One region of the Vibrio sp. V31_P5A7T61 genome, then DNA from elsewhere that is predicted to be linked to it. Evidence: predicted binding sites of a transcription regulator. Region 1 holds the regulator's gene; the other holds the start of a gene.
What was found. The regulator PurR, encoded in region 1, represses purine synthesis genes. The targets are predictions, from matches to a motif close to TNANGNAAACGTTTNCNTNA.

Region 1 (5,479 bases):
GAGATTAGAGGAAATGGTTGGCGAGCTGTCAGCTTCAATTGTGCAAACGATATCGAAATGATTAAGGTCAAGGAATCATGATGCTTATTAGGAGGCGTTATGATTGGTAGATATACCCGCTACTGACTCTCAGTGAGCGGGCTAGATATCAAAATTAAAACAGGTTTTTTTTCAATTCTTCACGACGACTTGGAGGGATCACCGACCAATGTTTACCTTCGATTGCCCCTTCTAACGCCCACAATAACTCTAAACTGACATCAGATGAGTGACTTTGTCTGATCGCCTGATAAGCGGCGACAGCACCCGTTTGTTGCAACTGATCAACGGAATGAATGCCTGCTTTTTTGAGCATTCTTTCGGTTGCTAAACGTAGGTTAGGCAGATCTTTAAGACGAGTGGGTTTAGTCTGCTCTTGCTGCTCTCGCTCCGATTTGGCTTGGCGTAAGGCGACGGTTGCTTCCTGCAAAATGGTCGTTGGATCAAGCCAACAGGTATCAGGTAAAGCAAAGTACTTAGTTACCACAGGAAAGCCCCGTTTTTTATAAACGTAGGGCAGATAGCCTCTTTCGGTAAAAACTTTAGCAGATTCATCGTCAGCTCGAAGATGGAGTTGATTGTTGACGACTAAAGCGAACATAGTGTCATCGACAAAAATGCCGAAGCCACCAAACATTGAGCGCGACTTGACCTGGCCAAGCAGTTCGAATAGCCGCATTGAATCTTTTAATACCGGTTTATCCATGCTGTCATTCTCGGTGTATTAAGCAATTCGCCAGCAAAATCAGGTCCGAGAAAATAGCAAAACGTCAAAAAGCATAATAATAGGGGGAGTTGACTGCTTGTTTTAGCTATTTTGTCATCGGCAACCCCGCTACCTACCACTATGGTTTAGGCCGGAGGCTTTGCGTCCCATCTTTTCAAATGGTTTGCCCTGTGCGTGACACGTTTCATTATTGACAAAATAGTATAACTTGGATGTATAAAATAAACAAATCATTGAATAAATATCACACTCAGTGATTGTTTATATGATGTTTGTTTCATTTTGATTTGAATTAGGCAAAGATTGCCCCCCAATCGTGGCGCTAAGGCTACGATTGGGTTTGAAGTCTTTTTTGCTCAATAATGGGTCAATGAAGTGGTTATCTATTTAGCGGTGAGTTTTTTGACTGAGTCACGTTCCACGATTTCAGGGTGCATTTCAAAAATACGTCTTTCGTGTTCTTTATCTTTGATGCGCTCCAACAATATTTCAAACGCATTTTTCCCAACACGGCGTTTAGGTTGATGGACCGTGGTCAGTGGCGGAGAGAAATATTCGGCTAACTCAATATTATCATAACCAATGACTGACATATCGTCTGGCACGCGTATGCCACGTTGCTGTAAACGGCTGATCAGACCTAATGCCATGGTATCATTAAAGCAGAATACCGCGCTCGGGCGTGTATCCATAGCAATGATTTTATCCGCGGCTAGAACGGCAGTATCGCATTCGAAATTGCCTTCTAAAATCCAATCTTCTTTTACCGTTAGGTTGGCTTCTGCCATGGCACGCCGAAAGCCTGCGATACGTTCTTGACAGGCGGCTTTAACAAAGTGACCACTTAGACAAGCAATTTCAGTGTGCCCATTTTCGATCAAATATTTCGTTGCTAGATAACCCCCTTCTTCAGAGTTATCAATGATCTTATCGGCTTGTGATGTTTGCGGGCCCCAATCCATAATAACTTTAGGTATCGAGGGATGACTCTCTAACATCTCAAGTAACTCTTCCGTTAAATCGGAGCACATGACCAACATACCGTCGACCCGCTTTTCAGCAAGCATACGAATATAGTCACGTTGTTTCTCGTAGATACCACCAGTATTGCAGAGGATCAGTGTATAGCCTTGGCGATAGCAATAGCTTTCAACACCATCGATCACTTCAGAAAAGAATAGATTGGTGGATTGAGTCACCAACATACCGATCGTACGCGTGGTGTTACATTTTAAGCTGCGTGCGACGGCGCTTGGTGCATAATTCAGCTGTTTAACCGCGTCCAAGACTTTTTCTTGAGTGGTTTCTGCCACAAAACGTGTTTTATTGATGACATGAGATACGGTTGTTGTCGATACGCCTGCTAGGCGTGCAACGTCTTTAATCGTAGCCATAAAATTATCCTGTCGGTGACTGCTCGGCGTTAGGTAACTAGAGCAGTAGTTATGTCCCGAAAGTGCAATCGCCCTGTTAGGAGATCGTGATAGGAGAGAGGTTTGTTTTAAGCACTGTCGATGCTGCCTTTTTACAACGTCTCATTCTTCGGGTATAGGCTAACGTCAGCCTAAAAGTAATAAAAACACAAAAACCGCTGTTAAATAGCGGCCTATTGGTTACATTTAATCTTGTTAATAACCAGCAAGATTCTAGACTGCAACGCAGTAACTCGCAATCAAATTCGGCCCATAATCCTTCCAATTGATGTTAAATGTGCACAATGTTTATCAAGTTGTGCACCAAACCACTTTTTCGACGATGCCGCTTATAACAAGAATATCAATCACCCTCTACGGCAGGCGATGATTCATTCAATTTGGGTTCATGGCTCACCCAATCGCGCATGGCTTGCCATATTAGCCCCATGGTTTCATACCAATACCGCTCAGTTTGTTCTAAATAGAGCGCTCTCGGGATATATTTATCCCAAGCTTGGCTGATATTCGTTTGGGCAAGATAATTTGTCGGCGCAGGGATAGGCGTTAGCCCTGCAGATTGAAATTCATTCATTGCACGGGGCATGTGGCTGGCCGAGGTGACCAGAACCAGAGTGCGCTGCTGAACAAAAGCGGCCGCTTGTCTTGCTTCTTCCCACGTATCTTGCGCCGTCTCAAGCAAAATAATGTCTGATTTTGCGACACCAAGCGCAAGCGCCACTTTAGCCAGCATGCGTGCATGACTCATTTCACTCCCGCCTGCATAACCCGATAGGATCAGTTTTGCGCCAGGGTACATCCGCATTACTCGAATTCCTTCGCTAAGACGCATTAACGCGGCTCGGGTAAGCTCAGAGGTTGGTGGGATGCTATCATCGACGACATGGCCATTACCTAAAACCATAACATAATCGATAGTACCCTCAATGGGTAAAAAAGCGCTGTACTGACGCTCTAAAGGCATTAATAAGCGACTGGATACTGGTTGAAAAGAAATAACCAATAAACTAGACAAACAAAATAGAACCACTAAGCAGCCAGTCTTTCGCTTTGCGGTAAACATAATCAGCATCAAGCCGATAAAACCAATCATCAGCAGTGCTGGTAATGGCATCAGTAGAGAAGAAACGATTTTTTTCAGCTCAAACATAGATTAAATAGTCCGAAAAAACAGCACTTGATAATAAAATCAGCGAAAGGTCCTTTATTCCTGCCATTCCTATGACAGAATAGCAGCACGATTTATTATCATAACTCAAGCCACTGTGACTGAAGATCGCAATTTCGACGATATTGCCCACAAATTTGCAAAAAATATTTACGGCTCTGACAAAGGCGAGATTCGTCAAGTCATTGTTTGGGATGATCTCATGCAAATTTTGACCCATTTTAACGGTCAGACAACGCCCCTGCATATTTTGGATGCGGGAGGGGGCTTGGCGCAAATGTCGCAAAAACTCGCCATGCTTGGCCATCAAATCACCTTGTGTGACCTCTCGCAAGAGATGCTCGATTTAGCCAAACAAGAGGTGACCGACCATGGATTACTGGAGAGATTTCGCTTTGTGCATTCTCCCGTACAATCTGTGCAGCAACATTTGACGGAGCCCGTTGACATCATCTTATTTCATGCGGTGATGGAGTGGTTGACGGAACCACAAGAGGCTTTACAGCAGCTGTTAGCACTGGTGCGTCCGGGCGGTATGGTTTCGGTGATGTTTTACAACCAACATGGCTTAGTTTATAAAAATGCGGTATGTGGCAATATTCCGCATATTTTAAATGGCATGCCACATCGTAAACGATTTAAATTACAGCCACAAAAAGGGCTGCTCCCTGCTGATGTGTATCAGTGGATTGAACATGCTGGATGTCAAATTATGGGTAAGTCAGGCATTCGTTGCTTTAGCGATTATATCGGCAATATGACCAATATGGGCGAGTTTGAGTTTGCAGACCTTTTGGCATTGGAGCAACAATTTTGCCGCCAAGAGCCTTATCTATCTTTAGGACGCTACATCCATGTTTGGGCTAGGAAACAACCACAGGAAGAACAATGAGTGATATGACTCACAATGCGACTGAACAACCGATTGATGAACTCGTCAGTTGGGTGAAGCAGCACGATTTTTCTTTGAACTTACCTGCTGAACGGCTGGCGTTTTTGATAGCGATTGCGGTATTGAGCCATGAAAAATTCGATGAAGAATTAGGGGAGGGGGAATTGCATGATGCGTTTGCGATTGTTAGCCGCCTATTTACTGAAACGGGTGATGTCTCTGCATTTCGGGCTAATAACGCCATTAATGAGCTCGTCAAACAGCGTTTGCTGAGTCGTTTTACTAGTGAGGTCACCGATGGCGCGAGCATTTATCGCTTGTCGCCTTTGGCGATTGGCATTACCGATTATTATGTTCGTCATCGTCAGTTTTCGAAATTAAAACTCTCTATTCAACTTTCCTTGTTAGCGGATGAAATGGCTAAAGCCGCCAACTCCGCTCAGCAAGGGGGGACACCTGCGCATTGGAAAAAGAATGTTTACGGGGTATTAAAATACTCGGTGAGTGAAATCTTTGATCGCATCGATCTCAACCAACGCGTTCTAGACGAGCAGCAGCAATCCGTGAAACAACAAATTGCCGATCTATTGAATAAAGATTGGCGAGAAGCGATTCATAACTGTGAAAGTTTATTGTCTGAAACCTCATCGACGTTACGAGAGCTGCAAGATACGCTTCAAGCCGCAGGCGACGAATTACAAACTCAAATTCTTGATATTCAAGAGATTGTTTACGGCGATCCAGAATTAGAGTTTATCGATGAAGTGCTGTTTGTGCTGCAAATGAAATTAGACCGAATCATCAGTTGGGGACAACAGGCGATCGATTTATGGATTGGTTATGACCGCCATGTGCATAAGTTCATTCGCACGGCGATAGATATGGATCAAAATCGCGCTTTCAGCCAACGTTTACGCCAGTCGCTGCACGATTACTTTTCTCAACCTTGGCTACTCACTTATGCCGAGGCCGAGCGTTTGTCTGATTTACGCGATGAAACTCTGATGTTACGAGATGAAGAAGTGACCGGCCACATTCCCCCCGCTGTCGAATATGAAACGTTTCAAAAGGTTCACGATGAGCTTGCAGAGCGTATTGCTGGGATGCTTCAGAGCCATAAACAACAGGGCCAACCGATCAACCTTGGTCATGTGCTGCGTGATTATCTTGCCGCACACCCAAGAACTCATCATTTCGATCTAGCCCGTATTGTTGTCGAC
Region 2 (5,479 bases), on a different contig from region 1:
GTTACGGTATGTTCAAAGATTGATCGATGAGCATGGCATCGTTTTATGCTCCTTTAAGCAAGCAAATACAATCATGAATTAGGCAGTCAGCAATGCAGTTTTCAAAATTTGGTGAAAAATTTAATCAGTATTCCGGTATTACTCAATTAATGGATGATTTAAACGATGGTCTGCGCACACCAGGAGCCATCATGCTCGGTGGCGGAAATCCTGCCGCAATACCAGCGATGATCGACTATTTTCATCAAACCAGCGCTGAGATGCTGAGTAATGGTGAGCTGATCGCTGCGTTGAGTAATTACGATGGACCACAAGGCAAAGATCGTTTCGTTAAATCACTCGCTGCGCTACTAAAAACGACTTATGGCTGGGAAATTAGTCAGAAAAACATCAGCTTAACCAATGGTAGCCAAAGTGGTTTTTTCTATCTGTTTAACTTATTCGCCGGTCAGCAGCCCAATGGATCGCATAAGAAGATTTTACTGCCGTTGGCTCCGGAATACATTGGTTATGGCGATGCAGGGATTGATGACGATCTGTTTATCTCTTATCGCCCCGAGATTGAAATGCTTGATGATGGGTTATTCAAATACCATGTCGACTTTAACCAGTTAACGGTCGATTCCTCCATCGCGGCGATCTGCGCCTCTCGTCCCACCAACCCGACGGGTAATGTCTTGACCGAAGATGAGATCCATAAGCTCGATCAGTTAGCGCGGGATAATGGTATTCCGTTGATCATAGATAATGCTTATGGTGTGCCATTCCCCAATATCATTTTTGAACAGGTTGAACCGTTTTGGAATGACAATACCATTTTATGCATGAGCTTATCCAAACTTGGATTACCAGGCGTACGTTGCGGCATTGTGATAGCCAATGAAACGGTGACTCAAGCTTTAACCAATATGAATGGCATTATTAGTTTAGCCCCCGGCAGTGTTGGCCCCGCGATAGCTCAACATATGATTGAACGAGGGGATTTACTGCGCTTGAGTGACGAAGTTATTCGCCCATTTTATCAACAAAAATCACAAACCGCGGTGAAGTTACTTCAGCAGGCGATACCTGACCCGCGCTTTCGCATTCACAAACCTGAAGGGGCGATTTTCCTATGGCTGTGGTTTGATGAATTGCCGATCAGCACTATGGCGCTGTATCAGCGTCTTAAAGCACGAGGAGTATTGGTTGTTCCTGGTGAATATTTCTTTATTGGGCAGCAGGAAGACTGGTCACATGCTCATCAATGTCTACGGATGAACTACGTGCAAGATGATCAGGAAATGCAAAAAGGTATTCAGATTATCGCCGAAGAAGTCGCTAAGGCTTATCAGCAAGCTGAGCAGTCATCGATCTGCTGAAGGTATTAGGGGCTGTTATCACCACCGCCAGCCTAATGTGTGGCTGGCGTGGTTTTAGGCGATGAGTCAGCGTTTAATCATCTTTGTGCAGCGCAGGAAAATCCTCTTTATCCAATAGCTGGCTGAGGCGTGCAAGGCGTCTTTGCAGTTCACCGCTATAATCGGCACTGATATTAATATGGCCCATTTTACGCCCCGGGCGTTTTTGTTTGCCATACCAATGGACATGACACCTTTCCATCGCAAGCAACGCGTCCGGCAGGCTATCAAGGCCTAAGATGTTAATCATCGCTGTCGGGCGGATCAGTTGCGTGCTACCCAATGGTAAACCGCATACGGCGCGCAAATGGTTTTCAAATTGACAGGTTTCGGCACCTTGTTGTGTCCAGTGACCGGAGTTATGCACTCGAGGAGCAATTTCATTGACCAATAGCTGCCCGCTGATATCAAAAAATTCTAAAGCCAGTACGCCCACATAGTCTAATTGCTCAGCTACCGCGCGAAAGATGCTTTCGGCCTGTTGTTGTAGCGCGAGATCATCCAACGAGGTGGATAAACTCAACACGCCATTGGTGTGCACATTTTCCGTCAGGGGATAGGTCACTATGCTGCCATCTTGTCCTCTAGCGCCAATCAGCGAGACTTCGCGATCAAAAGCGATAAATTGCTCTGCAATGATGGTTTGTTGCGCTGAGCTTGCTAAGCAGTCTTGTAGCTCGGGCCAAATGTTATCAATATCTTGCGCTTGTTTGAGACGCCATTGACCTTTGCCATCATAACCACCCAGAGTGCTTTTTAATACCATCGGTAGTCCAATGGTTTCGATAGCAGTGAGCAAATCGTCACGAGAGTGTACGATGGCGTATTGCGCACTATTGACGCCAGCTTGCTGAAGCAATACTTTTTCACGCTGCCGATTGCCACCAGCTTTGATGGCCGTTTGGTTCGGTAACAGCTTGCCACTTTGCGCACATTGCTCAAGTACATCATCAGGAATATGTTCAAATTCAGCGGTAATCACATCCGCTTGGTCAATGGCCAGAGCCAGCCCTTGGCCGATGACTTGCCCCGTGATCGGCTGCACGATATTACCGGTTGTTACATCAAACGCATGGATCTCAATATTCAGCGGAGTGCCTGCTAGCGCCATCATGCGGGCTAATTGGCCAGCCCCTAAGACTAAAACTTGCATGTGATTAGTCCTCTGCTGGATTGGGGTTGGCGAGCACGGTTTCGGTTTGCGCTAAACGAAAGGCATCGATTTTCGCCATGATATGTTGATCATGTGTGGCTAGGATTTGTGCGGCTAATAAGCCAGCATTAGCGGCTCCCGCTTCACCGATAGCCAGCGTCCCGACCGCAATGCCTTTTGGCATCTGCACGATGGAGAGTAATGAGTCCATGCCATTCAGCGCTTTTGACTGCACTGGTACGCCGAGTACCGGTAAGCTAGTAAACGCCGCGGTCATGCCTGGTAAATGCGCTGCACCGCCGGCGCCGGCGATGATAACTTTAATGCCTCGTTGCTGAGCGCTGCTAGCATAATCAGCCAGTAGTTGAGGAGTTCGGTGAGCAGACACCACCTTGGTTTCATAATCGATCCCAAATTGCTCCAACATCTCTGCGGCTAGCTTCATGGTTGGCCAATCGGATTTCGAACCCATAATAATCGCCACTTTCATTGTAAACTCCTTCAAACATCATCACATTAGGGTGAATGGGTTATTTGCGCGCATTATACGAGTATTTTTTTCTTAGGAAAACGTTTGCGTCATGGTTATTTTGCCAAAGATACCATTTGTCATTAAATAGCTTTAGCCTGTTTCAGCCAGAATTTGTAAACTCAGTGAGTCGATTAAATGTCACAAGAGAAAGGTATCGTGGATAATTTTCAATTTTGTTTACAGGCATTACGTAATGGTGATGTTATTGCCTATCCGACCGAAGGGGTGTTCGGTGTCGGATGCGATCCGGATAACCCGCAAGCCATTGAAAAACTACTCACGCTGAAACAGCGACCGGTAGAAAAAGGCTTGATTTTGATTGCGGCCTCTTATCAGCAATTGTTGCCGTATATTGATGAAAGCCAACTAAGCGCAGAACAATTGGCGACGATTCATGCGACTTGGCCGGGACCCGTTACATGGGTGATGCCTGCTAGTCAGAAAGTCTCGTCATGGGTCAGCGGTCAGTTTGACTCGATTGCGGTGCGAGTCACCGATCATCCACTAGTACAACAGTTATGTAATGCGTTCGGTAAACCGCTTACCTCGACCAGTGCTAATTTAACAGGGCTGCCGCCGTGTATGACCACTGAGCAAGTTGAGCAGCAACTGGGTGAGCACCTGCCAGCTATTTTACGCGGTGAAACGGGTGGTAGAAATAAACCGAGTGAAATTCGTGACGCGAAAACGGGTCAAATTTTAAGACAAGGTTAAGCAAGGAAATCGACGATGCCAGACATTGATAAGCAAGCGGTAAAGCAGTTTTTGCTTGAGTTACAAGACAGTATTTGCCAGCAATTAGAACAGGCCGATGGCAAGGCCAAGTTTGTCGAAGAAATCTGGCATCGGGAGCCGGGCGAACGCTTAGGTGGTGGTGGGCGAACACGAGTGATGAAAGAAGGTCAAGTCTTTGAGCAAGGCGGCGTTAATTTTTCCCATGTCACCGGTCAACAGATGCCCGTATCGGCCACCGCACATCGCCCGGAATTAGCTGGTCGTCGCTTTGAAGCAATGGGTGTGTCGTTAGTGATGCACGCTCATAACCCTTATGTGCCGACGTCTCATGCCAACGTGCGTTTTTTTATTGCCGAAAAAGAGGGAGAAACGCCCATTTGGTGGTTTGGTGGAGGCTTTGATTTAACGCCGTTTTACCCATTTTTAGAGGATGTGCAAGCATGGCACGCCACAGCGCGGACCTTATGCGCGCCTTTTGGTGATCAGGTTTATGCTGAACATAAGGCTTGGTGTGATGACTATTTCTTCTTACCGCACCGTAATGAAACTCGCGGTGTGGGTGGGCTCTTTTTCGACGACTTAAACCAATGGCCATTTGCCAAGTGTTTTGCCTATATGCAAGCGGTTGGTAAAGGATACACCGAAGCTTACCTACCGATTGTTGCGCGACGTAAAGATACGGCCTATGGTGAAGCGCAGCGGCAATTTCAGTTATATCGCCGTGGTCGATACGTGGAATTTAACTTAGTTTATGACCGAGGGACGTTATTTGGGCTGCAAACTGGAGGGCGTACCGAGTCAATACTGATGTCGATGCCACCGTTAGTGCGCTGGGAATACAATTACCAGCCAGAGCCGAATAGCCCAGAGGCGAAATTGGCGGAATTTTTAGTACCACGCGATTGGTGACAGAAAATCAACGCAGTGATAGGGTCTGAAAAGATACTTTGGCTAATTTAGGTTAATGACATGGAATATCAACACGATCGTTATGCCGTCTTTGGCAATCCGATTGGGCACAGTAAATCGCCCTTTATTCATGGCTTGTTTGCACGTCAAACCAATCAAAGCATGAACTACACGGCGCAGATGGCAGCGATTGATGGTTTTGAGCAAGCGATCAACGAATTTTTTGCTCATGGCGGTAAAGGTTGCAATGTGACCGTACCGTTTAAAGAGCAGGCCTTTCAGCTGGCGGATCGTTTAACAGAGCGAGCGCAATTAGCTGGTGCCGTCAACACTCTGAAAAAACTGGATGATGGAGAAGTGCTCGGTGATAACACCGATGGAGAAGGTTTGGTTCAAGACTTGCTGCAGCATCAAGTTCCGTTGACTGGGGCGAAGATTTTATTAATTGGTGCGGGTGGGGCAGCTCGAGGCGTTATCAAGCCGCTATTAGACCAACAGCCCGAGCTTATTGTGATCACTAACCGGACATTATCCAAAGCGGAAGGTCTTGCACAGCAGTTTTCTGTTTATGGCGCCGTGATCGCCCAACCAATGAGTCAACGGTATACGCCGTTTGATCTTGTCATTAACTCGACCTCAGCCAGCTTGGACGGAGAGCGACCGCAGGTATCTGAGACTATTTTTAGCCCGCGTAGCATTGCTTACGACATGATGTACAGCAAGCAACCAACGGCGTTTAATCAGTGGGCT

Region 2: the regulator PurR is predicted to act here: its motif matches at 3,116-3,135, upstream of purE (5-(carboxyamino)imidazole ribonucleotide mutase).

The regions. Positions count from the first base shown of each region.
Region 1 is NZ_WXWI01000025.1:104,996-110,474, forward strand. Features, by position in the region: gene CAG58_RS05395 (TfoX/Sxy family DNA transformation protein) at 155-745, opposite strand; cyclic di-GMP riboswitch class I at 862-944, opposite strand; gene purR (HTH-type transcriptional repressor PurR) at 1,150-2,160, opposite strand; gene elyC (envelope biogenesis factor ElyC) at 2,543-3,349, opposite strand; gene cmoM (tRNA uridine 5-oxyacetic acid(34) methyltransferase CmoM) at 3,465-4,259, shown strand; gene mukF (chromosome partition protein MukF) at 4,256-5,479, shown strand, end outside.
Region 2 is NZ_WXWI01000060.1:1,476-6,954, reverse strand. Features, by position in the region: gene CAG58_RS13920 (valine--pyruvate transaminase) at 93-1,361, shown strand; gene CAG58_RS13915 (5-(carboxyamino)imidazole ribonucleotide synthase) at 1,435-2,553, opposite strand; gene purE (5-(carboxyamino)imidazole ribonucleotide mutase) at 2,558-3,043, opposite strand; gene CAG58_RS13905 (L-threonylcarbamoyladenylate synthase) at 3,242-3,799, shown strand; gene hemF (oxygen-dependent coproporphyrinogen oxidase) at 3,815-4,729, shown strand; gene aroE (shikimate dehydrogenase) at 4,790-5,479, shown strand, end outside.